Regions from separate parts of the Streptomyces sp. NPDC059009 genome, predicted to be linked through region 1. Evidence: riboswitches for the same ligand, from Rfam matches in the RefSeq annotation. Region 1 holds a riboswitch; the other holds the start of a gene.

Region 1 (12,391 bases):
GGGTCTACCCGTTCAAGACCATCGAGGCCGGTGCGTTCGTCAACACGTCGGTCATCTGGGAATCCCGCGGACAGGCCCATCTGTTCGGCGCCCGTGGGGTGTCCGGGATTCTCAACGTCGAGATCACGCCCGAACTGGCTGTACGGCTGGCCGGCGCGTACGCGACGACCTTGAAGAAGGGGTCGACGGTGACGACGGCCCGCGATCACTCGCGTGGTGCCCGGGCGCTGAAGCGGGCGGTCATCTCGGCGCTGCAGGCCAGCGCCATCGACGTACGCGACCTGGAGAACGTGCCGCTGCCGGTCGCGCGGCAGCAGACGGCGCGGGGCAGTGCCGGCGGAATCATGATCCGGACGACGACGGGTGTGCCCGACTCTGTCGACATCATGTTCTTCGACGGACGCGGTGCGGACCTGTCGCAGGCGAGTCAGCGGAAGTTGGACCGGGTGTACGCGCGGCAGGAGTACCGGCGCGCCTTCCCTGGAGAGATCGGGGACCTGCACTTCCCGTCCAGTGTCTTCGACTCCTACACCGGCTCGCTGCTCCGTAACGTCGACACGTCGGGCATCGCGGAGTCCGAGCTGAAGGTCGTCGTCGATGCCTCGAACGGCAGTGCCGGGCTGGTGCTGCCGAGCCTGCTGGGGCGGCTCGGGGTCGACGCGCTGACCATCAACCCCGGTCTCGACGAGGCCCGGCCCACCGAATCCGCCGACGCGCGCCGCTCGGGACTCGTACGGCTCGGGGAGATCGTGGCTTCTGCACGCGCCGCGTTCGGAGTGCGCTTCGACCCCGTGGGCGAGCGGCTCTCGCTCGTGGACGAGAAGGGGCGGATCGTCGAGGACGACCGGGCTCTGCTCGTCATGCTCGACCTGGTGGCGGCCGAGCGGCGCAGTGGGCGGGTGGCGCTGCCGGTCACGACGACGCGCATCGCGGAGCAGGTCGCGGCCTACCACGGGACGCAGGTCGACTGGACGACCACGTCGCCCGACGACCTCACGCGCGTGGGGCGTGACGACTCGACCATCTTCGGCGGTGACGGCCGTGGCGGGTTCATCATCCCGGAGTTCAGCAGCGTCTTCGACGGGTCGGCCGCCTTCGTACGCCTCATCGGCCTGGTGGCACGAACCCAGCTGACGCTAAGTCAGATCGATGCGCGGATCCCGCGGGCTCATGTGCTGCGGCGCGATCTCGCGACTCCGTGGGCCGTGAAGGGTCTGGTCATGCGCCGGGTCGTGGAGGCAGCAGGGGAGCGGTCCGTGGACACGACCGATGGTGTGCGGGTCGTGGAGGCGGACGGGCGTTGGGTGTTGGTGCTGCCCGACCCGGCCGAGGCCGTCACTCATCTGTGGGCCGAGGGGCCCGACGACTCCTCCGCCCAGGCGCTGCTCGACGAGTGGTCCGCGGTCGTGGACGGCGCCGGACACTGACCGTTCATCTGTGCCGGACGGCACCCGTGCGGGGTGCTGTCCGGCTCGTCGGTGGGGCCGTTCGGAGGTAGCGCCCGCGACGTGCGACGATGTGCGGCATGCCGCAGCAGCCCCCCGTTCGGAGCACTCCCTCGCGCCCCCGGCGCCCGGATGCCTCCATGTCGCTGCTCACCACCGTCATGGACCACAGCCTCGACGAGGGGTACGCGGAGGCGGCAGCCCGTAAGAAGGAGCGTGGCGCCAGTGGTGGGCCGCGTGCGCTGCGGTCGAAGCTGGGGCTCGCGGCCGGACTCGTCCTGGCTGCGCTGGTGGTGACCGTCGGGGCTGCGCAGGCGCGGATAGCGGCCCCTGTTGTCGCGAAGGAGCGGGAAGAGCTCATCGACCGGGTCGAATCGGCCACGTCGGACGCCGACAAGCTCGAGGACGACGTCGATGAGCTCCGTGACGACGTGGAGGAACGGCAGCGCGACGCACTCGAGGAACACGGCGGCAGCCAGGGTGAGTTGGTGGCCCTGTTGTCGGGGGCCACGAAGGTGCAGGGGCCCGGTGTGAAGCTCGTGGTGGACGATGCGAAGGAAGCGGACGAGGGCGGTGGCGGGCCGCGGGAGAGCACCGGATTCTCCGACACCGGACGGGTCCGGGACCGCGACATGCAGCGGGTCGTCAACGGACTGTGGCAGGCCGGTGCGGAGGCCATCTCCATCAACGACCAGCGGCTGACGGCTCTGTCGGCGATCAGGGCCGCCGGTGACGCCATACTGGTCGACAACAAGCCACTGGTGCCGCCCTATACGGTGCTCGCGGTGGGCGACGGCCAGCGGTTGAGCACCCGGTTCCAGAACAGCCACGACGGACAGTCGCTGCACGCGCTGCAGGAGAACTTCGGCATCAGGACCGCCATCTCCGTCCAGGACGACCTGCGGCTGCCGGCTGCGCCAAGTGTGACCGTACGTACAGCAGAGCCAAAGGCAGGAAAGGGCACATCGTGATCGCCGTACTGGGCCTCGTCGTGGGAGTCGTGGCCGGATTGTTGGTCCGGCCCGAGGTTCCGGCGGTGGTCGAGCCGTATCTTCCGATCGCCGTCGTGGCGGCCCTGGACGCGGTGTTCGGTGGCCTGCGCGCGATGCTCGACGGGATCTTCGACGACAAGGTCTTCGTCGTCTCGTTCCTGTCGAACGTCGTGGTGGCCGCGCTGATCGTGTTCCTGGGCGACAAACTCGGCGTCGGCGCGCAGCTGTCCACCGGCGTCGTCGTCGTGCTCGGCATCCGGATCTTCTCCAACGCTGCCGCGATCCGCCGGCACGTCTTCAGGGCGTGACGCGGATGAGTACGGACGAGACGCCACAGCACCCCCGGCGCAAGGAACTGCCGGCAGAGGTCCCGGCCCGCCCCGTCACGCCGTCGCCGCCCCCTGAGGCGCCTGAGACGGATGAGGCAGGCAAGAGCGGCGAGGCGCGCCTCACGGGCCGCCAGCGGCTTGTGCAGGGGCTGTGGCCGCCGAGATTCACCCGTGCTCAACTCACTGTCGCGGTTCTGTTGTTCGTGCTCGGCCTCGGGCTCGCCATTCAGGTGCGGTCCAACAGCGACAGCAGCGCGTTGCGCGGAGCGCGTCAGGAAGATCTTGTTCGCATTCTCGATGAACTGGATGACCGAACTCAGCGTCTGGAAGATGAGAAGCAGCGACTCGAGGACCAGCGCACTGGGCTCGAGAACAGCTCGGACGCGGCCGAGGAGGCCCGCAAGCAGACGGTCGAGAAGGAACGGCAACTCGGCATCCTTGCGGGCACCGTGGCGGCCCAGGGTCCTGGCATCACGCTGACCATCGCGGACAAGAAGGGATCGGTTGAGGCCGACATGCTGCTCGACGCGATCCAAGAGTTGCGCGCCGCGGGTGCCGAGGCCATCCAGATCAATGACGTCAGGGTGGTGGCCGACACCTACCTGTCGGACTCGGGAGGGGGTGTGAGCGTGGGCGGACGGAAGATCGGAAGGCCCTACCACTTCAAAGTGATCGGCAAGCCCCAGGACCTGGAACCGGCGCTCAACATCCCTGGAGGCGTGGTGCAGACTCTGGAGAAGGAGCAGGCCACCGTCACGGTGACCCGTCAGGAGAAGATCGAGGTGGACGCCTTGCGACCGGCGAAGCGGCCTGACTACGCTCGGTCGTCATCCCAGTGAGGCGGGGGTGCATGGGGGCCGTGAGGCGAGGGCATGAGGTTGCGGGGGGTCGGCGCACCGTAAGCACGGTGCGTGGTGGAAACTGTTTGGCGGATACGGACGTTGTGAGGATGTCCGGTTCACCGATGTATGCCGGTGTGTGCAATCAGGGTTCGTCCTGCCCCACGGGCGGGTCTGTTTCGGTCAAGGGGAATCGCCCGTGAAGTTGTTTGAGAAGTTGTTCGGCAAGCGCTCGCGTGAGGACAGCGGCAATCCCGCCACTGCCCGGCACCGTGCGCCGCGCCATGGAGACGCCGACGGACAGGGCGGAGAGCGCCCGATGTTCCGGGACCAGGTGGCTGGTCCGGGCGGTGACATTTCGGGTGGTCAGGGCGCGTCTTCTGTTGACCCTGCCGCTTCCGGCCGCATAGGTTTCGGAGAACCGTCAACCTCAAGTACGGGTGGAGGGTTTGCCTCCGGCCCGTATGCGTCCAATGCCCCCGCGGGGCAGCCGCGGCAGGAGGATCCGTCCATGTCGGCCTTGCCGGTTTGTACCAGGTGCGGTCATCAGAATGCCGAGGCCAGCCGGTTCTGCTCCAACTGTGGTGCGCCGCTGAAGCCCGGTGTCACGGCTGAGCGCGCGTCCGAGACCACGTCGACCATCTCGATCTCGGGCCTGGAGGCTTACGAGGCGGAGGCGACGGGGCAGACCCAGTCTCCTGCTCTGTCTCCGGAGGCCCAGGCGGCCGTTGACGCCCTGCCGCTCGGCTCGGCGCTCCTGGTGGTGCGCCGCGGGCCCAACTCGGGCAGCCGCTTCCTCCTGGACGGCGAGCTGACCACGGCCGGGCGTCACCCGCAGAGCGACATCTTCCTCGACGACGTGACGGTGTCGCGGCGTCATGTGGAGTTCCGCCGAGCCCAGGACGGTTCGTTCACCGTGGCCGACGTGGGCAGCCTCAACGGCACGTATGTGAACCGGGAGCGGATCGACTCCGTCGCGCTGTCGAACGGCGACGAGGTGCAGATCGGCAAGTACCGCCTGGTCTTCTACGCGAGCCAGCGGGGCATCTGACCTGTCAGGAAGGTCCATGCTTCAAACACCGAGGGGCGGTGCCGGAAACGGCACCGCCGCCGCGGACCGTCGGCTGCTGAGCATCGGCGCCGTGCTGAACGTGCTGCGGGACGAGTTTCCCGAGGTCACGATCTCGAAGATCCGCTTCTTGGAGGCGGAGGGGCTGGTCGAGCCCGAGCGCACCCCCTCCGGGTACCGGAAGTTCAGCCCTGAGGACGTGGAGCGGCTCGGTCACGTACTGCGGATGCAGCGGGACCACTATCTGCCGCTCAAGGTCATCCGCGAGCATCTGGACGCCCTGGAGCGCGGGGAGCGCGTCCCGCTGCCCTCCCTGGGGCGCCAGCGGGACCACGAGGACGGCGAGGCGGAGTCCGACGACGCGCCCACGGCCGCCCGGATGGGCCGTGACGAGCTGCTGGCCGCCGCGGAGGTGGACGAGCAGCAGCTCGACGAGTGGGAGACGTACGGGCTCATCACGCCGCTGCCCGAGGGCGGTTACGACGCGGAGGCCGTGTCGGTGGCCACGCTGGTGGTGGAGCTGGGCCGGTTCGGGATCGAGCCACGGCATCTGCGGGCCATGAAGGCGGCGGCGGAGCGCGAGGCCGGTCTCGTCGATCAGGTGGTGGCGCCGCTGCGGCGGCATCGTAATCCCCAGACCAGGGCCCATGCGGAGGCCAGGACCAAGGAGCTCGCCGGGCTCACCGGAAAGCTGCACACCGCGCTCGTGCAGAGCGCGCTCGGGGTAAGGCTGCCGTGACTTGGTGGGTGCCCGACTACCCAAACCTGCCGGGCACGTCCTAGGGTTGCTGTGTGAACGAGCTCGACGTCGTAGGTGTCCGGGTCGAAATGCCCTCCAACCAGCCGATCGTGCTCCTGCGTGAAGTGGGAGGCGATCGGTACCTCCCCATCTGGATCGGACCGGGGGAGGCGACCGCCATCGCCTTCGCCCAGCAGGGGATGGCGCCCGCACGGCCGCTGACCCACGACCTGTTCAAGGACGTGCTGGAGGCGGTGGGTCAGGAGCTCACCGAAGTGCGCATCACCGATCTGCGCGAAGGTGTCTTTTACGCGGAGCTGGTGTTCGCCAGCGGTGTGGAGGTGAGCGCACGTCCGTCCGACGCCATAGCGCTGGCGCTGCGCACCGGGACGCCGATCTACGGCAGTGACGGGGTGCTCGACGACGCGGGGATCGCGATTCCGGACGAGCAGGAGGACGAGGTCGAGAAGTTCCGCGAATTCCTTGACCAGATCTCGCCCGAGGACTTCGGGACTAACAGCCAGTGAGCCTCCGCTTGCGCGGGCCGGCGTCAGACCATTCGGCTAGCCTTTCCCCGCGGTGAGGTACGGGAAACCACTCTCAGGGTGATTATCACTCGGCGTGCCGAGTGTGGCGATCGTTGACGAGCCCCTGGTGACTGCCTACCGTCGTTAAGCAGGTCAAGGACGGAGGTCGGCGTGAGAAGCAGCGGCGACGGTACGGCGACGGGCGGTCCGTACCCGCTTCACGGCAGCACGGCCGATCACTCTCCGAGGCGGCCGATGGCGATGCAGGGAAGCGGGGACGAAGTGTCCCAGGCGGAGCAGGTCGGCTATCGGGGCCCCACCGCGTGTGCGGCGGCGGGCATCACCTATCGACAGCTGGACTACTGGGCGCGCACCGGTCTGGTCGAGCCCACTGTGCGCGCGGCCGGCGGGTCCGGGACGCAGCGCCTGTACAGCTTCCGGGACGTCGTCGTCCTGAAGATCGTGAAGCGGTTCCTCGACACCGGGGTGTCCCTCCAGAACATCCGCACCACCGTCCAGCATCTGCGCGACCGTGGCTTCAGCGATCTGGAGCGGATGACGCTGATGAGCGACGGCGCGACGGTCTACGAGTGCTCGTCGCCGGACGAGGTCCACGATCTGCTCCAGGGCGGGCAGGGGGTCTTCGGGATCGCCGTGGGCATCGTCTGGCGGGACGTGGAGTCCGCGCTGTCGCAGCTGCACGGGGAGCGGGTCGACACCGGGGAGACCCTGGTGGGGAACAACCCCGCGGACGAGCTGGCGCGGCGGCGCAACAGGGCCGTCTGACGGGGCGTTGTCAGTGGCGTAGGGCAGCATCAGTGATGTGAGAACCGCGCCCACGATCCTGCATCTCGACATGGATGCCTTCTTCGCGGCTGCCGAGCAGGCCGCGAAGCCGAGTCTGCGCGGGAAAGCCGTGGTGGTGGGCGGTCTGGGGCCGCGTGGTGTGGTCGCGACCGCCTCGTACGAGGCGCGGGCCTTCGGGGTGCACTCGGCGATGCCCATGGGGCAGGCGCGGCGGCTCGCGCCGAACGCCGCGTATCTGGTGCCCCGCTTCGGGCTCTACCGGGAGATCAGCGAGCAGGTCATGGGGCTGCTGCGCGAGCTGTCGCCGCTGGTGGAGCCGCTGAGCCTGGACGAGGCGTTCGTCGACCTGGAGGCGGGGGGTGCCGCATCCGACGAGGTCTCGGCGCGGGCGACCGGGGAGCGGCTGCGCAAGGACATCAAGCGGGTGACGGGGCTGACCGGGTCGGTGGGGCTCGCGGCGTCCAAGATGCTCGCGAAGATCGCCTCCGAGGCGGCCAAGCCCGACGGTCTCGTGCTGATAGAGCCCGGCACCGAGCGGGCGAAGCTCGGGCCGATGTCGGTGCGGACGCTGCCGGGGGTGGGGCCGGCGACGGGGGACCATCTGCGGCGGGCCGGCATCACGACGGTCGAGGAGATCGCGGAGGCCGGTGAGGACGAGCTGGTGCGGTTGTTGGGGAAGGCCCATGGCGCGGGGCTGTACGCGATGGCTCTGGCGCGCGATGAGCGGCCCGTGGTGGCGGAGCGGGATACCAAGTCGGTCAGCGTCGAGGACACGTACGACGTGGACATCCATGACCGGGTGCGGGTCCGGGGGGAAGTGGCGCGGCTTGCTGATCGGTGCGTGCAGCGGTTGCGGGCGGCGGGGCACTCGGGGCGGACGATCGTGCTCAAGGTGCGGCGGTACGACTTCTCGACGCTGACGCGGTCCGAGACGCTGCGGGGGCCCACGGACGACCCGGCGGTGGTGCGGGAGGCGGCGGCGCGGTTGCTGGAGTCCGTGGACACCACGGGCGGGGTGCGGCTGCTCGGGGTGGGGGTGAGCGGTCTCGCGGACTACACGCAGGAGGACCTGTTCGCGCAGGCCATGGCCGTGCGGGACGAGCTGGAGGGGGCGGCGGAGGCAGGGGAGGCGGGCGGGGAGCACGCGGAGGAGGCCGTCGAGGAGGTGGTGGCGCCCGCCGAGAGGCGGTGGGCGGCCGGACATGACGTGGTGCACGCGGAGCACGGGCACGGGTGGGTGCAGGGGAGCGGGCTCGGCCGGGTCACGGTGCGGTTCGAGACGCCGGACTCGGCGCCGGGGCGGGTGCGGACGTTCCGTACCGACGATCCTGATCTGGAGCCCGCGCGGCCGCTGCCGCTCGTGGCGGTGGAGGGGGCGGAGGAGGACGTGAAGGAGGGGGCGTGAGTCAGGGGTCCTCGGTGCCTGCGATCTTGCCGAAGTCGCGGTCGGCGGAGGTTTCGGCGGGCGTCGCGGGGGGCGTGATGTCCAGGCCGTAGTGGTGGTAGAGCTGGAGCTCCTGCTCGGGGGAGAGGTGGCGGCCGACGCCGAAGTCGGGGGCGTCCTTGATCAGGGAGCGCTCGAAGGGGATGTGCAGGGTGCCGTCGTCGATGAGTTCGCTGGGCTCCAGGGGGACGAAGGCGTCCCTGCTGAACAGGCCGGTCCGTATGGCCGCCCACTCCGGGGCGCCGGTGGCGTCGTCCAGGTAGACCTCGTCGACGGTGCCGATCTTGGCGCCGTTGCGGTCGAATGCCTTGCGGCCGATCAGGTGGCGCGGATCGATATCGGTCTGCACAGGCCCTCCAGCGATGGTCGCAACTCATTCGTAACCACTACGAAAGGGCACATCCGGGCGATCGTCCAGTTGAACGGGGGCCCAAAGGCTCGCTGATAGGCTGGGAAATGGCTGCTGACCCTGTGCGGGAGAGTCCTCCGGTGGCATCACCGGAGGCGCCGAAGGAGCAAATCCTCCCCGGAATCTCTCAGGCCCCTGTACCGCACGGACGAGGTCGCTCTGGAAAGCAGGGTGGGTATCGGGCGGGGACGTCCGGGGCCTCCCTCACCGACGGTGCAAGCAGGGGCGGCCGCGTCCCTGTGAAGCTCTCAGGTACCGATGACAGAGGGGGAGGCCGTCCGGGTATGCGCGGCTTGCCGTGATACCCCCGCAGGTCGCAACGACCAGGAGGCCTCCGCAAGATGACCGCCCACCGCATTCCGCTCTCCGAGCTCGAGCAGGGAACTCCCTTCGAGCAGCGTCACATCGGCCCCGGCAGCGAGGCCATCGCCAAGATGCTCGCCCAGGTCGGCTACGGCTCCCTCGACGAGCTGACGGCGACCGCGGTGCCCGACGTGATCAAGAACGCCGATGCCCTCGAACTCCCGGGCGCGCGCACCGAACCGGAGGTCCTTGCCGAGCTGCGCTCGCTCGCGGACCGCAACCAGGTCCTCGACTCCATGATCGGCCTCGGCTACTACGGCACCTTCACGCCGCCCGTCATTCTGCGGAATGTCATGGAGAACCCCTCCTGGTACACCGCCTACACGCCGTACCAGCCCGAGATCTCGCAGGGGCGGCTCGAGGCGCTGCTCAACTTCCAGACGATGGTCGCCGACCTGACCGGTCTGCCGACGTCCGGTGCCTCGCTGCTCGACGAGGGGACCGCGGCCGCGGAGGCCATGGCGCTGTCGCGGCGCGTGGGCAAGGTCAAGAACGGGGTCTTCCTCGTCGACGCCGACGCCCTGCCGCAGACCGTCGCCGTGATCGAGACGCGGGCCGAGCCGACCGGTGTCGAGGTCGTCGTCGCGGATCTGAGCGACGGGATCCCGGCGGAGGTCGCCGAGCGTGGCGTCGTCGGCGTGCTCATCCAGTACCCGGGCGCCTCAGGTGCCGTACGGGACATCAAGCCGCTCGTCGACCAGGCCCATGAGCTGGGCGCGATCGTGACCGTCGCCGCCGACCTGCTCGCCCTGGCGCTGCTGGCCTCGCCCGGGGAGCTCGGCGCGGACATCGCCGTGGGCACCACGCAGCGCTTCGGTGTGCCGATGGGCTTCGGTGGCCCGCACGCCGGATACATGGCGGTGCGCGAGAAGTTCGCGCGCAGCCTGCCGGGGCGGCTCGTGGGTGTGTCCGTGGACGCCGACGGGAACAAGGCGTACCGGCTCGCGCTGCAGACGCGGGAGCAGCACATCCGCCGGGAGAAGGCCACCAGCAACATCTGCACCGCGCAGGTCCTGCTCGCCGTGATGGCCGGCATGTACGCCGTGTACCACGGGCCCGAGGGGCTCAAGTCCATTGCGCGGCGCACCCATCGGTACGCCACGCTGCTCGCGGCCGGTCTGACGGCGGGCGGGGTCGAGGTCGTGCACGGCGCGTACTTCGACACGCTGACCGTGCGCGTGCCGGGCAAGGCCGCCGATGTGGTGGCCGCCGCCCGCGAGGAGGGCGTCAACCTCCGCCTCGTCGACGCCGACCACGTCTCGCTGGCGTGCGACGAGACCACGGCGCGTGCCCAACTGGCCGCCGTCTGGGCCGCGTTCGGTGTCGAGGCCGACATCGAGGCGCTCGACGAGAGTGTCGCGGACGCGCTCCCGGAGGGGCTGCTGCGCAGCGACGACTACCTCACGCACCCCGTCTTCCACGAGTACCGCTCCGAGACCGCGATGCTGCGCTACCTGCGCCGTCTCGCCGACCGGGACTACGCGCTCGACCGGGGCATGATCCCGCTGGGCTCCTGCACCATGAAGCTGAATGCGACGACGGAGATGGAGTCGGTCACCTGGCCCGAGTTCGGTCAGCTGCACCCCTTCGTGCCCGCCCAGCAGGCGCAGGGCTATCTGACGCTGATCCGGGAGCTGGAGGAGCGGCTCGCCGAGGTCACCGGCTACGACAAGGTGTCGCTGCAGCCCAACGCCGGTTCGCAGGGCGAGCTTGCCGGGCTGCTCGCGGTGCGCGGCTACCACCGGGCCAACGGTGACGAGCAGCGGACTGTCTGTCTGATTCCGTCGTCGGCGCACGGCACCAATGCCGCCAGTGCCGTCATGGCCGGGATGAAGGTCGTCGTCGTGAAGACCGCGGACGACGGCGAGGTCGACGCCGCGGACCTGCACGCCAAGATCGAGCAGTACCGCGACGAGCTGGCCGTGCTCATGATCACGTACCCGTCCACGCACGGCGTCTTCGAGGAGCACGTCACCGAGATCTGCGCCGCCGTGCACGAGGCCGGTGGCCAGGTGTACGTGGACGGTGCCAACCTCAACGCCCTGATGGGGCTCGCCAAGCCGGGGCACTTCGGCGGCGACGTCTCGCACCTGAACCTGCACAAGACCTTCTGCATCCCGCACGGCGGCGGCGGTCCGGGCGTCGGTCCCGTGGGCGTGCGCGCACACCTGGCGCCGTATCTGCCGAACCACCCGCTGCAGCCCGCGGCCGGGCCGGAGACGGGTGTCGGGCCGATCTCGGCGGCGCCGTGGGGCTCGGCCGGGATCCTGCCGATCTCGTGGGCGTACGTCCGGCTCATGGGCGGCGAGGGCCTCAAGCGCGCCACGCAGGTCGCGGTGCTCTCCGCCAACTACATCGCCAAGCGGCTCGAGCCGCACTACCCCGTGCTCTACACCGGCCCCGGCGGGCTCGTGGCGCACGAGTGCATCATCGACCTGCGGCCGATCAGCAAGGCGACCGGCGTGAGCGTCGACGACATCGCCAAGCGGCTCATCGACTACGGCTTCCACGCGCCGACCATGTCGTTCCCGGTGGCCGGGACGCTGATGATCGAGCCGACCGAGAGCGAGGACCTCGGTGAGCTCGACCGGTTCTGCGAGGCGATGATCGCGATCCGCCGTGAGATCGAGAAGGTCGCGAACGGCGAATGGGCCGCCGACGACAACCCGCTGCGCAATGCCCCGCACACGGCGGCCGCGGTCGGCGAGGAGTGGGACCACGCGTACTCGCGTGCGGAGGCGGTCTTCCCGGCCGGTGTCTCCGCCGCCGACAAGTACTGGCCGCCGGTCCGCCGCATCGACCAGGCGTACGGCGACCGGAATCTGGTCTGCTCGTGCCCTCCGCTGGACCTGTCCGTGGAGGGCGGGGGGGGGGGGGGCCGCCACTGCGTGGGGGCGGGGCCGGGAGGACGTCTCCTCCGGGCCCGGCCCTTGGTGCGTGTGTGCCGGCTCAGGCCGCCGTCATCACCTGGTCGGTGCCGAGCGGCCGGTGCGGGGCGATGATCTGCCCGTCCGGCAGCAGCTCACCCGTGTCCTCGAAGAGCAGGACGCCATTGCACAGCAGGCTCCATCCCTGCTCCGGGTGGTGCGCCAAGAGCAGCGCGGCCTCCCGGTCGGCGGAGTCGGCTGACGGGCAAGGTGGTTGGTGCTGGCACATGGAAGGGTTCTTTCGCTGCGATGTGATGGCTGTGACGTCTGTCCTGCGGCTCGATGCGTTGTTCATGGCCGCCCCCCGTTTGTCGTGTGGTCCGGTCCCAGTGTCGCCCTGCGGACGTCAATCCGCAGGGATTTCGCTGCAGCGCTTCCTACTGCTTAATGACGTATCACCCGCCCGGACGGTTCAGCCCAACTGCACTGTCTCTTCGGGTGGTTCGGGGTGGCCTGATCGGGCTAGTGCGGATGGGTGGGGGCAGCGCCGTGGCCCCCCCC
Region 2 (16,661 bases), on a different contig from region 1:
CGATCCGGCGGAACTCGGCGAAGTCCAGCTGGCGCGGGTAGGCGGACCAGCCCGCGATGATCACCTTGGGGCTGTTCTCCTTGGCGAGGCGCTCGACCTCGGCCATGTCGACCCGGCCGGCCTCGTCCACGTGGTACGCGACCACGTTGAACTGCTTGCCGGAGAAGTTCAGGCGCATCCCGTGGGTGAGGTGCCCGCCGTGCGCCAGGTCCAGGCCGAGGATCGTGTCGCCGGGCTGGGCGATCGCGAAGAGGGCGGCCTGGTTGGCGGAGGCGCCGGAGTGCGGCTGGACGTTGGCGTACTCGGCGCCGAACAGGTCCTTGATCCGGTCGATCGCGATCTGCTCGGTGACGTCGACGTGCTCACAGCCGCCGTAGTAGCGGCGGCCGGGGTAGCCCTCGGCGTACTTGTTGGTGAGGACCGTGCCCTGGGCCTCCATGACCGCGACCGGAGCGAAGTTCTCCGAGGCGATCATCTCCAGGGTGGACTGCTGGCGGTGGAGCTCGGCGTCGACGGCGGCGGCGACGTCCGGGTCCAGCTCGTGGAGGGGGGTGTTCAGAAGCGACATGCCTATACGTCCTTAGGAGGCAGGAGACTCAGGAGCCGGAGAACTCGGTGTACTCGTCCGCGGAGAGCAGGTCCTTCGGCTCCTCCGCGATCCGCACCTTGAAGAGCCAACCGCCCTCGAAGGGCGCGGAGTTCACCAGCGACGGGTCGTCCACGACGTCCTGGTTGGCCGCGACGACCTCGCCGGACACCGGGGAGTACAGGTCGCTGACGGACTTCGTCGACTCGAGCTCGCCGCAGGTCTCACCCGCGGTGACGGTGTCGCCGACCGCCGGGAGCTGGGCGAAGACGACGTCACCGAGCGCGTTGGCCGCGTGCTCCGTGATGCCGACCGTCGCGACGCCGTCCTCGGCGGGCGACAGCCACTCGTGTTCCTTGCTGTAGCGCAGCTGCTGGGGGTTGCTCATGTCCTGAATTCTCCTGTACGCGGGCGTGTGCTGGTGAACAAGGGAAAGCTGGGAGACGTGGGCGCCGTCACGTGCGGCGCCCCACGGTCACTTCTGGCGCTTGTAGAACGGCAGCGCCACGACTTCGTACGGCTCGTGGGTGCCGCGGATGTCGACGCCGACTCCGGTGGTGCCGGGCTCGGCGTGCGCGGCGTCCACGTACGCCATGGCGATCGGCTTGCCCAGGGTGGGGGACGGGGCGCCGGAGGTGACCTCGCCGATGACCTGGCCGCCGGCGACGACGGGCATGCCCGCGCGCGGGACGCGGCGGCCCTCGGCGATCAGGCCGACGAGCTTGCGCGGGGGAGCGGACTCGGCGCGCTCGGCGGCGGCGCTGAGCGCGGCGCGGCCCACGAAGGTGTCGGACTGCGAGGTCTTCTCGAACTTCACGACGCGGCCGAGACCGGCGTCGAAGGGGGTGAGCGCGGTGGTGAGCTCGTGCCCGTACAGCGGCATGCCCGCCTCCAGGCGCAGCGTGTCGCGGCAGGAGAGGCCGCAGGGCACGAGGCCCTTGGCCGCGCCCGCGTCGGTGAGCGCCTGCCAGAGCTTCTCGGCGTCGCCGGGGGCGACGAACAGCTCGAAGCCGTCCTCGCCGGTGTAGCCGGTGCGGGCGATCAGGGCGGGGACGCCGGCGACGGTGCCGGGCAGGCCCGCGTAGTACTTGAGGCCGTCCAGGTCGGCGTCGGTAACGGAGGCGAGGATGCCGGGGGACTCGGGGCCCTGGACGGCGAGCAGCGCGTAGGCGTCGCGGTCGTCGCGGACCGTGGCGTCGAACTGCGCGACGCGCTCGGTGAGGACGTCCAGGACGGTCTGGGCGTTGCCCGCGTTGGCGACGACCATGTACTCGGGGGCCTCGGCCTCGCCCAGGCGGTAGACGATCAGGTCGTCGAGGATGCCGCCGTTCTCGTCGACGATCATCGTGTAGCGGGCGCGGCCGACGCCGATGGAGCCGATGTTGCCGACCAGGGCGAAGTTCAGGAAGTCCACGGCCTGGGGGCCGGAGACGGTGATCTCGCCCATGTGGGACAGGTCGAAGAGTCCGGCCCTGGTGCGCACGGCGTTGTGCTCGTCGCGCTCGCTGGCGTACCGCAGCGGCATGTCCCAGCCCGCGAAGTCGGTCATGGTCGCGCCGAGCGAACGATGCAGGGCATCGAGGGCGGTGTGGCGTACGGCGTTGCTCATGAGTGAAGGCTCCCAGGGCATGCATGACGGCGAGGTTGGTTTCCTCCCCATCTGTCATGGAACCTGAGAGGTTCGCCTCGGTCCGGGGCTACCGGAACGTCGGCTTGCACCTTGGGTGGGGCGGCCCAGGGGGCGGCCCGCTTTTCAGATGTGCCTCGCCCACGCGGTACGGGGCCTGAGAGATTCAAGGGAGGAACTTGCTCCTTCGGCGCCCCGGATCCGTATCACCTACCGACGAAGCGGTAGTGCGGTACAGGGGTCCGGGAACTCTCCCGCGCGGATTCAAGCGGCCGGTATGGAGTTGGCGCGCACATCATTGCATGCGGGGGCGCACCCCGGGGAGCTGCGGTCGAACAGCGGAGCCCTTGTGCGGCATTACCTTCTCTTTACACTCGATGGGGAAGGGCGGGAGACCAGTGACGTGTGACCGCATGGGGAGGCCGATCACGGTGCGCAAGGCGAGTGTCTACGCGACGACGACGGGGGCCCTGCTGCCCGGGCAGGCGGGTGCCCCGGCCCACGAGCGCCGTGCGCCGGACGCCGCGGCGCCGCCGCTGCCCCGGCCGGTGGTCCGCGACCTCCGGGCCCGCGCGGGCCGCAGCCCGCACCGACTCGCCTTCGCCCAGGGCGACTTGGTGGTGGTGTCGGGTCTTCCGGGCAGCGGCAAGTCCACGCTGATGCGGCGCGCGGCCGCGGGCGGGCGCATCGACTCCCAGGACACCCGCGACCGCTGGGCGCACCGGATGCCGCGGCTGCTCCCGTACGCGCTCTACCGCCCCCTCGTCCGCCTCGCCCACTACGCGGGCCTGCGGCGGGCGCTGCGCTCCGGCGAGAGCGTCGTGGTGCACGACTGCGGTACGCAGGCGTGGGTGCGGCGCTGGCTGGCGCGCGAGGCCGCGCGGCGCGGGACCGTGCTGCACCTGCTCCTCCTGGACGTCGCGCCGACCACGGCCCTGGAGGGCCAGCGGGAGCGGGGCCGCGGCGTCTCGCGGTACGCCTTCGCGCGGCACCGCAGGATGGTGGGGCGGTTGGTGGCGGCGACCGAGAAGGGGGAGCTGCCGCGGGGGTGCGGGTCCGCGGTGCTCTTGGACCGGGCGGCGGCGCAGGTCCTGGGCGGGATCTCCTTCGTGCGCTGAGTGCCCGCACGGTGGGGCGCCCTCTCGGGGGTCCGCCCCTCGCCCCCGTATCGCCGCTTCGCGGCTCGTCCTCACACGCCGGACGGGCCGAAGGGGGCCCGCGCCGTCCCCCGGCGCGGGCCCCCTTCACGGACGGGAGGACTCCGTCAGAACGGCAGACCCGGGATCTTCGGGATCCCCGGCACGGCGGGCGGCGTCGCGGGCGGCGTCGTCGTGGCCGGAGTCTCCGGCATGCCCGGGATCTTCGGCAGGCCCGGGATCTCCGGCAGCTTCGGCAGGTCCTTGGTGAGCTTGCCGAGGCCGACCTGGATCAGCAGGTCCACCGCGAGCTGCGGGACCGCGTTGAGGGCGACGACGAGGCCGAGGAGGTCCGCCTTGGCCGCCGCCTTGACCAGGACGTCGACCTGCGCCTTCAGCTTGGCCTGCGCCGCCTTGACCGGGTCGTCGTCCTTCTCGGGCGTCGGCTCCGGGTCGGCGGCGCGCACGGCACCGGTCGCGGCGAGCACCCGGTCCAGGGCGGCGTCGACGGCGGCGCGGTCGGCCGGGCTGACCGAGTCGTCGGCGGCGCGGTCGGCGAGCCGGTCGATCGCGTCGTACAGCGCGTCGAAGCCCTGCTCGACGCGGAGCGCCCGCTGGTCGTCGACGGAGGCGGTGGCCGCGCTCGCGGGGGCGGCGAGGGCGAGGGAGCCCGCGGCGCCGGCGAAGAGGGACAGGGAGACGGCGAGCGCGGTGGCGGACTTGCTGAGTCGCATGGGGAGGGTCCTTCCGTGGGGGTGGGGTGTTCGGTGTTTCTGTGGGTGGGGTGGGGACTACTGCGCCGGCGGGGTGGTGGCCGGAAGTTCGGGCGCTGGGGGCAGCGAGTCGATGAAGTTGCCGAGGCCGACGGCGAACAGCAGGTCGTTCGCCGCCTTCGGCACGGTCTGCAGGGCGAGGAAGACGTTGAACCAGTCGCCGTCCGAGGCCGCGTCGATGAGGCCCTGGACCTCCTTCTTCAAGGTCTTGCGGGCCTCGCCGGGCCAGGTGCCGGGCTCCACGCCGGGCGGGGTCGGCTCGCCGAGCACCGTGTCCAGCTCGGCGCTGACCTTCTCCAGGGCGTCCGGGTTGATCCAGCCGCCGAACGAGGTGTCGAGCAGGTACTGACAGGCTTCGAGGAGCGACTCCAGGTCCTGCACGGTCCGGGGCACGGCCGGGCGGGCGGTGTCGGTGGAGCTCCTGGCAGGGGCCGCACCCACCGCACCGGCCGGGGCGGCCGCCCCGAGGATCAGGGCGCCGCAGAGGGACGCGCTGACGACGAGCGAGGCGGTCCTGAGCGGAGTCATGGGGGGACCTTTCGGCGGTGGGGGCGGGATGGGGTTGTACGGCCACCCTCGAAGCGGTCCCTACAGTCCGCAACCAGACGGATGCGGAGCGTGTCCATTTGGGTGCACGCGGCCCCCGCCGCGGCGACCGGCGTTAGGGTTCGAGCCGCAGGCAGAGCGGTACGCGAGCAGGGGTTGAGCGATGGACATTCCGGCGCAGGCACACGCCCATCCATATGGCGGATGGCCGGGCAACGAACTCGAAGAGGTGCTCGCGGCGTCGCTCGGCGGCGCGGCACCGTCGGCGGGCGCCCGCATCGTCGAGGTCCTCGGGCGCAGCCACATCTGGATCCCGCTGCCCAGGGGCGGCGGCCCCGACAGCGCGACGCTCGACCTGCCGACGCTGGAGATCGACGGCCAGGCGTACGTCCCGGTCTTCTCGTCCGAGGAGCAGTTCCAGCAGGTCACCGGCGGGCGCATGGGGTGCACGGTGGCGCCCGCGGTGGAGTTCGCGCGCGGACTGCCCCCGCAGCTCGGCATCGCCGTGAACCCGGAGGGCACCGTGGGCGTCCCGCTGCCCCCGCCCGCCGTCGCCGAGCTGTGCCGGGCCGGGCGCACCGAGCTCGACGGGCCCGCGAGCGGCGGCCGGGTGCAGCTGTACGAGCCGGACTGGCAGCACGACCCGGTGGACTTCCTGTCCGCCGCGGCCCGCGAGTTCGAGGCGGCCGGCGTGGTGCGCACCGCGCGCCGCTGTCTGGCCCGTATCGAGGACGGCGACCCCACCCTGTTCATCGGCGTCGAGCTGTCCACCTGGGACGGCGACGCCCGCGAGCGGCCCATGGCGGCGCTCGGCCGCGCCCTGGCCCAGGCCCCGGTCGGCTGGCCGGTGAACCTCGTCCTCCTCGACGTGGCGCAGGACCCGGTGGGGGACTGGCTGCGGGAGCGGGTGCGGCCCTTCCATCAGGCGGCCGCCGGCCACCCGCACCAAGTGGCCTCCGAACAGCCCGCGTTCCAGCCGCCGGGCCATACCGAGTGAGCAACGGCGCCGCCGAGGATGCCGTACGCCAAGTCGGTGTCAGGATCGCCGCTTAAGCTGGTTTCATGACCCGGTCGGCGCGCGGCCGTACACAGCGCGCTGTCGTGCCACCGTCGCGAGAGATGTGCCGGGTTCGTCGGAAGAGTCATGAAGGGGCGGTTACGGGTGAGTGCGTCGGGCACGGCTGCGGCCGGTCAGGTCGAGCACATGCTGCGCCAGGTGACGCCGGGGCGTTATGACGCGTACGAGGCACTGCTGCGCGCCCTCGCCGCCGACCAGGTGTGGATGCTGCTCTGGCACGGCCAGGCCGGTTCCCCCGACGCCCAGTACGGCAACATGGAGGTCGAGGGCCTCGGCTACGCCCCCTGTGTGACCTCCGCCCAGGAGCTCTCCGCCAGCGGCTGGAACAGGAGTTACGAGGTGGTGAGCGGCCTCGACGTCGCCCGCACCCTCTTCCCCGACCACTACGGCCTGTGGCTCAACCCGCACGCGCCCGGCGGTGGCGTCGGCATCCCCTGGCTCGACCTGCGCCGCATCGCGACGGGCCTGGACCTGGTGCCCGCGGGCCCGCTGCGGCTGACCGAGCCGAGCATCGAAATCCCCCAGTTCTGGGCCCTGTTGGCGCAGACCGCACACCGCACGCCTGCCGTGCGCTCGCTGCGCCGCGCCTGGGTGCAGCCCTCGCTCGGCGCCCCGTACCTGGCGATCGGGCTCGATGTGTACGACACGTCGCCGGCGTCGGTCGACGCGGTGCGGGCCATGATGCAGCAGTCGATCGCCGCGGTCCCGGACGGTCTGCCCGTCTCGACGGTCGCGATGTCGGACGGGTACGACCCGGTGGCGATGTGGCTGCGCGCCAACGCCCGGCCGTTCTACGACCGGGAGGCCCAGGCGGCCCCCGCGCCCGCCCCCGCGGGCTACGGCTATCCGCCGCCGCACGGCGCCGCGCCGCGTTCCTACTGAGACGGCCGGGGCGCAATTCATCGGCTGGTAATTACTGCTCGCATTCGGTGACGGCCGTGTGACGGTCGCGTGACGTGCGGCCCTTTACATTCTCCGGTGATTTAGCAACTCAACGTCCGGGCAAGGTAATTACTCTTTCTACGGTGTGATGTGCATCACATTGACAGTCTGGATTCCGGCCGGGAATGCTTCTTGCGAAAAGTCGCACTGCCACCTTGACCGGGGGATATCAAGGTGCACTTCCGCGCCCTTCATCCAGCCCTTCGTCTCAGAATCGCCGTGGGATTTGTCGAGCGATTTCTGAACACGATCATCACGCCGCTCATGGCCATTTACCTGGCCGCCGAGGTCGGCGCCGCACTGGCCGGTCTGCTCATTCTGGTGGCCGTGGGGATCTCGGTCCTCGCGAGCCTCCTGGGCGGACCGGTCGCGGATGCCTTCGGGCGCCGCAGGCCGCTCGTCGCGGGGACGGGCGGAGTGGCGCTCTCCTTCGGCGGAATGGCGCTCTTCAGTTCGCCATGGATCCATTCGGCGGCCGGCGTCTATCTCTGCTATGTGCTCAATACCTCGCTGGGCAGCTTCGCGTTGCCCGCGAACGAGGCGATGATCGTCGACACGACGTCGTCCGAGGAGCGCAAGGGCGTCTACACACTGCAGTACTGGTCGGTCAATGTGGCCCTCGCCGCCGGCGCCGTCGTCGGCGGGTTCCTCTACGCCGACTTCTTCGCCGCCATGCTTGCCGCCGCCGCGGCCATCGCCGGCGCCGCCGCCCTGGTCAGCCTGCGGCTGCTGACCGAGACGGCGCCGCCACGCCCCGCGGGGGAGCCGCCGCCGGTGCCCCGCGAGGTGCTGCGGCCGCGCCGGCTCGTCGCCGGGTACGCCCAGGTGCTGCGCGACTCCCTGTTCGTGCGCCTGGTCCTGGGCATGACGCTGTGGCTCGGCATCGAACTGCAGATGACCGGCTATGTCGCCGTGCGGCTGGCCGAGGAGCTGCGGCCCCAGGACTTCTGGGGGCTGCACCTCGACGGCTACCGGCTGCTCGGCATTCTCCGCGCGGAGAACACCATCCTCATCGTCGTACTCGCCTTCTTCTCGGAACGGCTGCTGCGCGAACTGCCGGACTCCAGACGGGCTTACTGGGGAATCGCGCTCTTCGGGACGGGAATGGCGGCGCTCGGAGTCAGTAATTCCGTCGTGCTGCTCATCCTCTCCGTGGCGGCCCTGACGGTCGGTGAGCTGATGCATATTCCCGTCATGCAGGCGATGCTCGCCGATCTGGTGCCGGAGCAGGCCCGCACGACCTATCTCGCCGTGTTCAAGATGAGCATTCAGGGCGGACTCATCATCGCGTCCGTCGGCCTGAGCGCCAGTGCGCTCCTTCCGCCCTGGGGAATGGCCGCGTCGTTCGCCGTGATGGCGGCGCTCATCGTCGTGTGCTACCGGCCCGTGATCGCGCGGCATCTCCAACTGGCCGCTGCCGAAGCCTGATTCAGGAAAGAGAACCCGCATGCCCGCAGTTCCCCTGCACAACGTGCACATCCTTGTCTTCAACCGATGGCGTGACAAATACGCGGACTACCTCACCTATGTCGACCACACCGCCTGCGCCGTCACCTATGTCACCACCGAGATCGGCCGCTCGGCCGTCCCGGCGGAGGCCGCCCACGTCCTGGTCGTCGACGACCCCACCGACTACGCCGCGGTCCGCGCGGCACTCGACCCCGTCGTCACCCGCTTCGGATTACCCGAGGCCGTCGTCGCGCTCCAGGAGAGCGACCTCGCCGTCGCGGCCCGGCTGCGCGCCGACTTCGGCTCGCGCGGACGGCTCCCCGAGGAGCTGCACCACTTCCTCGACAAGGAGGCGATGCTCGCGGCCGCCCGCCGCACCGGCGTCGCCACCCCCGCCTCCCACCTCGCCACCTCGCCCGGCGAAGTGGAGAAGTTCGCCTCCGAGTACGGCTGGCCGGTCGTCGCCAAGCGGCTGCAGGGCCGGGCTAGCACCGGCATCCGGCGCCTCGAAGGACCCGATGACTGCGCCGCCGACCGGCTGGCCATCGACGCCACGCAGCCCGTCCTCGTCCAGGAGTATCTGGACCACCGGGTGTACCACGTCGACGGCATCTACACCGGCCAGGACCTCGGGCCCTGGCGCCTGTCCACGTACGAGAACGTGCCGGGCGCCGCGACCACCGGGCCCCTCGCCTTCATGATGGGGGAGCCCGTCGGCTCCGTGGAGGTCGACGACCCGGCGGTCAACGCCGTGGTGGAGGACTTCCTGCGCACCGTCGTGCCCGGCATGTCCACCAAGCCCTGGGTCTTCCACCTGGAGCTGTTCCTCGCCGAGCGCGACGGCCGGCCCACGTGTGTGTTCCTGGAGGTCGGCTGCCGTCCCGGCGGCGGGGACATCCCCTTCGTCTGGCGCGAGGTGCACGGAGTCGACCTGATGGAGCTGGAGTTCCACCTCCAGTGCGACGTCCTGCCGCGCCTGCGCCCGTTCCCTGCGGACGAGCCCGTCGGCGGCTGCCTCCTCGTCCCGCTCACCGGGCCCCGGCCCTGCCGCATCGTCAGCGCCCCCTCGATGACGGGCGCCGAAGGGCCGTACGCCGAGGTCCTGCCCGAGCCCGGTGCCGTGGTGCCGGACCTGCGCGGGACGTACGAGTTCATCGGCGGCCGGTTCCGCTACCGGGGCCGGACCACAGCCGAGGTAACCCGGCAGGTCCTCGACACGGCGGCCCGCTACCGCGTGCACTGCGCTCCCGTCGAGGACGCCGACTCCATGACGGCAGAGGTGAGTTGAGATGGCAGAGACACGTGTAGCGGTGATCGGCGGCCAGGCCGACATCCTGCGGGCCGCGGCCTCGTACGGCCTCGACACGGTCCTGTTCCACGCCCCGGGCAAGGCGGGACCGGAGTCGGTGAAGCTGTGCGAACGGGTCGTCGACGTCGACCTCCTGGACGAGGAGGCCATCGCCGCCGAGGTCCGCGAGGCCCACGCCGAGCGGCCCTTCCGGCGCGTCCTCACCCTCACCGAGCCCGGCCTCGTCCCGGCCGCCCGGCTCAACGCGGAGCTCGGCCTCGGCGGCAACAGCCCGCGCACCGCCGTCCTGCTCAAGGACAAGTCCGCGATGCGCGGCCTCCTCGACTCCGTCGGTCTGTCCCCGGTGCGCCACCGCATGGTGCGCGGGGCGGCCCAACTCGCGGCCTTCGTCGCGGGGTTGGGCGGACCCGCCATCGTCAAGCCGCCGGACCACGGCGGCAGCGCCGACGTCCACCGCGTCGAGGGCCCGGCGGACGCCGCCCGCGTCTGGCGGGAGGTCGAGCGCGGCGGGCGCGGCCGGATGCTGGCGGAGGAGTATCTGGAGGGACCCGAGGTCAGCCTGGAGGCGTTCTCGTACGAGGGGCGGCACACCGTCGTCGCGATCACCGACAAGCTGCTCGGGCCGCGCTTCATCGAGTTCGGCCAGGCCGTGCCCGCCGCGCTCACCCCTCAACTCGCCGCTGAGTGCACCGAGTTGACGGAGCGTCTGCTGGATTCCGTGGGCCTGACCGAGGGCCCCACGCACACCGAGCTCAAGCTCACCCCGGCGGGCCCCCGGATCCTGGAGTCCCACAACCGCACGGGCGGCGACAGCATCCCCGAACTGGTGCGGCTCACCTATGGAGTCGACCTGATCCGGCTCGCCGTCGGGGTGCCCCTCGGCCTGACCGCGTGGGACCACACGGCGCCGCCCCCGGTGGGCGGAGCGGCCGTCCGGTTCATCGCGGCCGAGCCGGGGACGGTCACCGCCGTCGAGGTCCCGCGCACTCTGCGGGACGGCGTGAGCCTGGACCTGAAGGCCGAGCCGGGCCTGGTCGTGCCGCCCCTGACCTGGTCGGTCGACCGGGTCTGCGGCGAGGTCGTCGCCACGGGGCGCAGCGCGGCCGAGGCGGTCGGGCGGTGCGAACTGACGCTGCAGGACATACGGGTCGTGACGGCGCCTGCGGGTACCGGTGCGCACCGGGTCGAGGGGGAGCGATGACCGGCACCGCGGACAGCGCAAACACCGCAGAAACTGCGGGCACCGCAAGCACTGCGGACAGCACAAGCACTGCGGACACCGCAGACACTGCGGCAACGCCCCGGTTCACCGTCGTCGGCGCCGGGCTCGCCGGCTCGCTCATGGCCCTCTACCTGGGGCGGCGCGGCTACCGCGTCACCGTGTACGAGCGCCGGGCCGACCTGCGCTCGCAGCCCGACGACGGGCAGGGCCGCTCCATCAACCTGGGGCTGTCCGCGCGCGGCATCAGGGCCCTCGGCCAGGTCGGCCTGCTGGAGCGGCTGTGGCCGCTGACCGTGCCGATGCGCGGCCGGGTCATCCACCGGCCGGGCGCCGCACCGGCGTTCCAGGCGTACGGGACCGAGGAGAGCCAGATCCTCCACTCGGTCCTGCGGAGCGACCTCAACCGCCTCCTCATCGACGCCGCCGAGGCCCTGCCGAACGTCCGCTTCGTCTTCCGCACCCGGCTCAGCGGGCTCGACAAGGACCAGGCACGCGCGTACGTCACCGACGAGGCCACCGGCGAGGAACGCGCCGTCGCGGCCGACGCCGTCATCGGCGCCGACGGGGTGTACTCGGCCGTCCGCCGCCACCTCCACAGCGGTGAACGCGCCGATGTGCACCAGGAGTTCATGGACTGGGGCTACAAGGAGCTGACCATCCCGGCCGCTCCCGATGGCTCCGCGCAGGTCCGGATCGAGGCGCTGCACATCTGGCCGGGCGGCGCGGGCCTCATCGTCGCGCACCCCAACCGCGACAACTCCCTGACCGGCACGCTCTTCCTGCCCTTCGAGGGCGAGGAGAGCTTCGCCACCCTGACCACCCCGGAGGCCGTCCTCGGCTTCTTCCGCGCCCGCTTCCCCGACGCGGAGGAGCTCATCCCCGACCTGCTCAAGGAGTTCGACGCCAACCCGGTCGGCACGCTGGTCTGCGTCCGTACCCGGCCCTGGCACCACCGGGGCCGCGCCGTCCTCATCGGCGACGCCGCGCACGCCGTCTACCCCTTCTACGGGCAGGGCATGAACTCCTCCTTCGAGGACTGCCTGGAACTCGACGCGTGCATCGGCCGCCACCCGGATCAACTAGAGGCGGCCTTCCGGGAGTTCGAGCAGATGCGCAAGCGCCACACGGACGTCCTCAACGAACTCTCCAAGCAGAACTTCGTGGAGCTCCGCGACCGCCTCGCCTCCCCGCTCCATGTCGCCCTGAAAAAGGCCGACTTGGCGCTCAGCAAGGTCTTCCCGACCGCATGGCAGCCGCTCTACACGATGGTCTCGCACACCACGATGCCGTACGGGGACGCCCTGGAGCGGGCCCGGCGGCAGGACACCGTGCTGAAGGTGCTCGCCGCCGCGACGGCAGCCGGCACCGCTCTCGCCCTCCGCCACCTCGTACGCAAGGCCGTACGCACTCCGAGCTCCGCTCCGAGCCCCACTTCGAAGGACATGAGGTAATCCGTGCTGATCGACTGGTCCTATCCCGAACGGCTGCTCCTCGAACTCGCCGACCTCCCGCGCGACCCGCTGCCCGAGGCGGTGCGGGGCCACGAGGACGCCTTCCGCACGGTCGCGCGCTGGGCGAGCGAGTACCTCACCAACCCGCACCCGGAGCTCGGCCGCCGCGGCCCCGTCTGCCCCTTCGCCCAGGGCTCCATGGACCGCGGCACCTTCTACCTCGGCCTGTACCGGGGCGTGCCCGACGACCTCGGGGTGGTGGCGTCGACCCTCACGTACTACCGGGACTGGTTCCTGGAGATGGGGCCCGCCGGACTCTCGGCGGCCCAGTTCCGGACCATCCTGGTGCTCTTCCCCGACGTGCCGCCCGCCGACCTGACCCGCTTCATCGACGCCAGCCAGGAGGCCCTGAAGATCGACTACGTCTCGCACGGGCTGATGATCGGGGAGTTCCACGACGCCCCGCCCCAGAAGGCCGGTCTCTGGAACGACGACTTCCGGCCGCTGCACAGCCCCGTGCCGCTGCTCGCCATCCGCTACATGGTCCCGACCGACCTGCCGTTCCTGGCGCACGACCGCGACTACATGGAGGCGTATCTGGAGCGCTTCCCGTACGACGACATCCCCACGCGGCTGCGCACGAAGGTCGACGAGGCGGCGGCCGCGCACGGCCTGACCCCCCTGAGCGAGAGGAGGACCTGTGCCGCTCGTACCGGACCCTGAGGAACTGCGCCGCTATACGGACACCAACGAGGCCCCGGCCGCCTACCTGGACTTCATCGGGGCGGTCTCCTTCCGGGCCGCGGGCGCCGCCTTCCGGCTCGGCGTCTTCGAGGAGCTGCACGCGGGCCCGCTCGGCGCGACGGAGCTCGCGGCGCGCACGGCCACCGACGAGCGCGGGCTCACGGTGCTCCTGGACGCGCTGGTCAGCTTCGGCTACCTGACACGCCACGAGGGCGGCTACGCGAACACGGCGGCGACCGACACCTGGCTGCGCCGCGACGCCCCCGACGACTACGCGAGCGCCTTCTCGTTCTGGCAGGCGGTGATCGGCGACCTCTGGACGGACCTGGAGGAATCGGTGCGCAAGGGGCGCCGGGCCGTCGACTTCTACTCCTGGATCGAGCAACGCCCGGACACGCTGCGCCAGTTCCAGACGATGCTCACCGGTCTGGCCGACTCCCTGAAGGACGACGTGGTCGACCTGGTCCCGGTCCCGGCGGACGCCACCCGCCTCCTCGACATCGGAGGCGGCCACGCCCGCTACGCCCTGGCGTTCTGCCGCCGCCACCCGCGGCTGCACGCGACGCTGGTGGACCTGCCGGGCGCCCTGGCGATCGGTGCGGAGGCGATCGCCAGGGCGCGCCTGCAAGGCCGCTTCACGCTCCGCGAAGGGGACTGGCTGAGCGCCGACTTCGGTACCGGACACGATGTGGCGCTGCTCTTCAACGTCCTGCACGGCAACGGCGCCGAGGAGAGCAGGGCCCTGCTGCGCGCCACCGCGTCGGCGGTCGCCCCCGGCGGGACGGTGGCCCTCCTGGAACCCCTCCCCGACGTCGACCGGGCGGCGGGCCGCCTCGGCGAGGCCCACGTCCGGCTCTTCAGCCTCAACCTGTTCCATACGCAGGGAGGCCGCACCTATGGCTTCGAGGAGTACGCGGAGTGGCTCGCGGAGGCCGGGTTCGTCCGGCCCCGGCGGCAGGTGCTGGCGTCGGCGCCGACGGAGTGCGTGATCGTGGCGACGAGGGCGGGGCCGTGAGGGGCCACGGCCCGGGTCTTCTCCTGGAAAGACCGGGGCCTCTCCTGGAAAGAGAGGCCCCGGCGGTGTGTCACGGGCTGCAGTGCCTGCGCGAGACGCAGGTGCGGAAGTCCACGGGGTCCACGATGGCGCCCATGGTTCCGTAGTTCTTCAGGACGCGCGTGTGGCACGCCTCGTCCGAGATGTACCGCTTGATCGAGAACTTTTGGTAGCGCGCCTTCGGCTGAATGGCGCCATAGCTCTTCTTGGGGATCGTCAGCGTGGCCGTGACGGTGTAACCGGTCGTGGTCTTCTTGGTCACGTTGTAGTCGGTCTTGGCCTCGATCTTGCCGATGCCCCAGCTCACGGACGCGGAGCCACCGAACGTCCAGCTCGTCGAGCGGGAGGTGCTGAGCTTCTTCGCGTACTTGAGTTTGTCCTTGTAGCGCTGCGTCTGCATGCCCACCTTGGGGCCGACGCCCTTGTGGTAGGCGTGACCGACCTTCTTCACCTTGAAGAAGGTGTACTCGTTGCAGCGCGCGCTGGCGTCAGGCGCGGCCCCCGGGACCGTGATGAGACAGCCCGTGAGTATGGCTGCCGCTGCAGCACCCGAAAAAATCGTCTGCTTCCGAATGGCGTGCAAGATTCCCCGTTTCCCCATGTTTTGTTTTGTTGGCGTTTCGTTCTGCTGGCACTTCCGCTTTCGGGGAGGAACTTACTGATGCGTCCTGTGGGTGGCAACGGATTACTTGAAAGACGTGCATCTATTCTCAGAAGAACCTCAAGTTCGCGCCCAGTGACCGCAGTTGACCTGGCATTACTTGCGAATGTGGCGTGCGCCACAGTGCCTTTTCGCACTGCTTCGCCATTCATTTCGGGCATGCCGCTGCGCCCGCTCACGAAAAATGTGAGCGGGCGCAGCGCCCCCGTACGGCCCCCGTACGTGAATTGCCGAATTGTCGGACCGGCATTTCGGTGCGGCGGGAGTGAAGTTAGCGATCCGGGGTGGCCGCAGCAAGCGAACTGCGGAATCGCATTCCGAATAGCTCAGGGGAACCTCAAGTGCGGACACCCAGGAACGCGAACCTCCGCTTGTGGCGCCCCGGTTGGGCGGTTTTGCGGAGTGGATGAATGGGGCGGCATGGTGCGAACGGGGCGAGGCGGCCCTCATGTGTGACCTGTGTCACATGTGGCGCGTGGTGATCTCAACGGGCGGCCGAAAATGGACAGTTGGCCGTCCGTGCCCTCAACTCACCTTCCATGCGCCAAACTTGAGATGGCACATGCGCGGGACCGATGCGCTTGCCCCAATAGGCCCCTGAAATGGGCGTTTTGGCTGGGGGTCGCGCAGTCCGGCTGGCCGTCCTCGATGTTCGGATACCGGAAGGGTCCAGGCCACATCACGGTTGCGTCACCTTTCTCCGTGAGGTCTGGCCCACACTCACGGCGCCGATGAAGACTCCCGCACCAGGGGTCTTCGCCCCTGTGTACGACGGACTAACGACGCCGCTACAGCGGCAAGTGCGGGCCGGTCACCGCCGGTTGAGAGGGGTCCTTGCCACGATGACGGCACCAATCCACGACACGCCCGCGGCTGCGGATCCGACCGCGACCGCGGATCTCGCTGTGCCCGCGGGCGCGAAGGCCGTCGAAGGCCGCTCGCTCGGCCGTATCGCCTGGAGTCGGCTCAAGAAGGACAAGCTGGCCCTGTCCGGTGGCATCGTTGTCGTCTTCCTGATCCTCGTCGCGGTCTTCGCGCCGTTCATCGTGGATCTGCTCGGCCACCCGCCGAACCAGTACCACGACAGCGAGAAGTACATCGACCCGCTGACCTCGGCCCCGGTCGGGGCGCGCGGCGGCATGAGCTCGGACTTCCTCTTCGGTCTGGAGCCGGGCACCGGCCGCGACGTGTTCAGCCGCGTCGTCTACGGGGCGCGGATCTCGCTCCTCGTCGGCTTCCTCGCCGCCGTGGTCGCCGTCGTCATCGGCACCGTCCTCGGCGTCATCGCCGGCTTCTTCGGCGGCTGGATCGACGCCGTCATCAGCCGCGTGATGGACATGCTGCTCTCCTTCCCGCAGCTGCTCTTCACCATCGCCCTGATCTCCGTGGTCCCCACCAAGATGTTCGGGATCACCGGTACGGGTGTGCGCATGATGGTCCTGATCACCGTCATCGGCTTCTTCGGCTGGCCCTATGTCGGCCGCATCGTCAGAGGCCAGACGCTGTCCCTGCGCGAGCGTGAGTACGTCGAGGCGGCGCGCAGCCTCGGCGCCGGGCGCACGTACATCCTGTTCAAGGAACTGCTGCCCAACCTCATCGCCCCGATCACCGTCTACATGACGCTGATGATCCCGACGAACATCCTCACCGAGGCCGCGCTGAGCTTCCTCGGAGCGGGCGTCAAACCGCCCACCGCGTCGTGGGGCCAGATGCTGTCGAAGGCCGTGCAGACCTACGAGCTCGACCCGATGTACATGATCATCCCGGGTTGCGCCATCTTCATCACGGTCCTGGCCTTCAACCTGTTCGGCGACGGCGTGCGCGACGCCCTTGATCCCAAGGGCTCCCGCTGACCCCGGACCCACCCCCCAGTACCCCGGTCCGGCGCACCGCACGGACCGTGACTCTCATGACGGAGGAAGCGAGATCGTGACAACCCTAGGCTCATCGAGGCGAAAGACGGCCGTCGCGTCGGCCATCGCCGTCGCGGCTCTGCTCTCCACCGCGGCGTGTGGCGGTGGCGGCAAGGACGACAAGGGCGACGGCCCCGGCTTCAACGCGGGCAACAGCAAGGTCGCCAACG

The links. Region 1 has a riboswitch for glycine ahead of gcvP (aminomethyl-transferring glycine dehydrogenase). Riboswitches for the same ligand answer to the same signal wherever they lie in the genome.
Region 2: another riboswitch for glycine. It lies ahead of gcvT (glycine cleavage system aminomethyltransferase GcvT); the one in region 1 lies ahead of gcvP (aminomethyl-transferring glycine dehydrogenase).

What each region holds. Positions count from the first base shown of each region.
Region 1 covers NZ_JBHYJB010000044.1:83,757-96,147, reverse strand. Annotated here, with positions in the region: gene ACFWYM_RS35440 (sugar phosphate nucleotidyltransferase) at 1-1,427, shown strand, start outside; gene ACFWYM_RS35435 (DUF881 domain-containing protein) at 1,517-2,416, shown strand; gene ACFWYM_RS35430 (small basic family protein) at 2,413-2,745, shown strand; gene ACFWYM_RS35425 (DUF881 domain-containing protein) at 2,751-3,605, shown strand; gene ACFWYM_RS35420 (FHA domain-containing protein) at 3,688-4,656, shown strand; gene ACFWYM_RS35415 (MerR family transcriptional regulator) at 4,673-5,413, shown strand; gene ACFWYM_RS35410 (bifunctional nuclease family protein) at 5,467-5,940, shown strand; gene ACFWYM_RS35405 (MerR family transcriptional regulator) at 6,112-6,726, shown strand; gene ACFWYM_RS35400 (DNA polymerase IV) at 6,764-8,152, shown strand; gene ACFWYM_RS35395 (PRC-barrel domain-containing protein) at 8,154-8,540, opposite strand; glycine riboswitch at 8,656-8,753, shown strand; partial or broken gene gcvP (aminomethyl-transferring glycine dehydrogenase) at 8,942-11,812, shown strand; gene ACFWYM_RS35385 (DUF5999 family protein) at 11,913-12,119, opposite strand.
Region 2 covers NZ_JBHYJB010000053.1:50,258-66,918, reverse strand. Annotated here, with positions in the region: gene glyA (serine hydroxymethyltransferase) at 1-568, opposite strand, end outside; gene gcvH (glycine cleavage system protein GcvH) at 597-974, opposite strand; gene gcvT (glycine cleavage system aminomethyltransferase GcvT) at 1,062-2,195, opposite strand; glycine riboswitch at 2,350-2,480, opposite strand; gene ACFWYM_RS38895 (AAA family ATPase) at 2,627-3,331, shown strand; gene ACFWYM_RS38890 (hypothetical protein) at 3,478-4,083, opposite strand; gene ACFWYM_RS38885 (hypothetical protein) at 4,141-4,650, opposite strand; gene ACFWYM_RS38880 (enhanced serine sensitivity protein SseB) at 4,832-5,665, shown strand; gene ACFWYM_RS38875 (enhanced serine sensitivity protein SseB C-terminal domain-containing protein) at 5,831-6,628, shown strand; gene ACFWYM_RS38870 (MFS transporter) at 6,863-8,116, shown strand; gene ACFWYM_RS38865 (acetyl-CoA carboxylase biotin carboxylase subunit family protein) at 8,136-9,425, shown strand; gene ACFWYM_RS38860 (ATP-grasp domain-containing protein) at 9,427-10,647, shown strand; gene ACFWYM_RS38855 (FAD-dependent oxidoreductase) at 10,644-12,119, shown strand; gene ACFWYM_RS38850 (DUF6875 domain-containing protein) at 12,123-12,842, shown strand; gene ACFWYM_RS38845 (methyltransferase) at 12,820-13,878, shown strand; gene ACFWYM_RS38840 (hypothetical protein) at 13,949-14,368, opposite strand; gene ACFWYM_RS38835 (ABC transporter permease) at 15,421-16,431, shown strand; gene ACFWYM_RS38830 (ABC transporter substrate-binding protein) at 16,508-16,661, shown strand, end outside.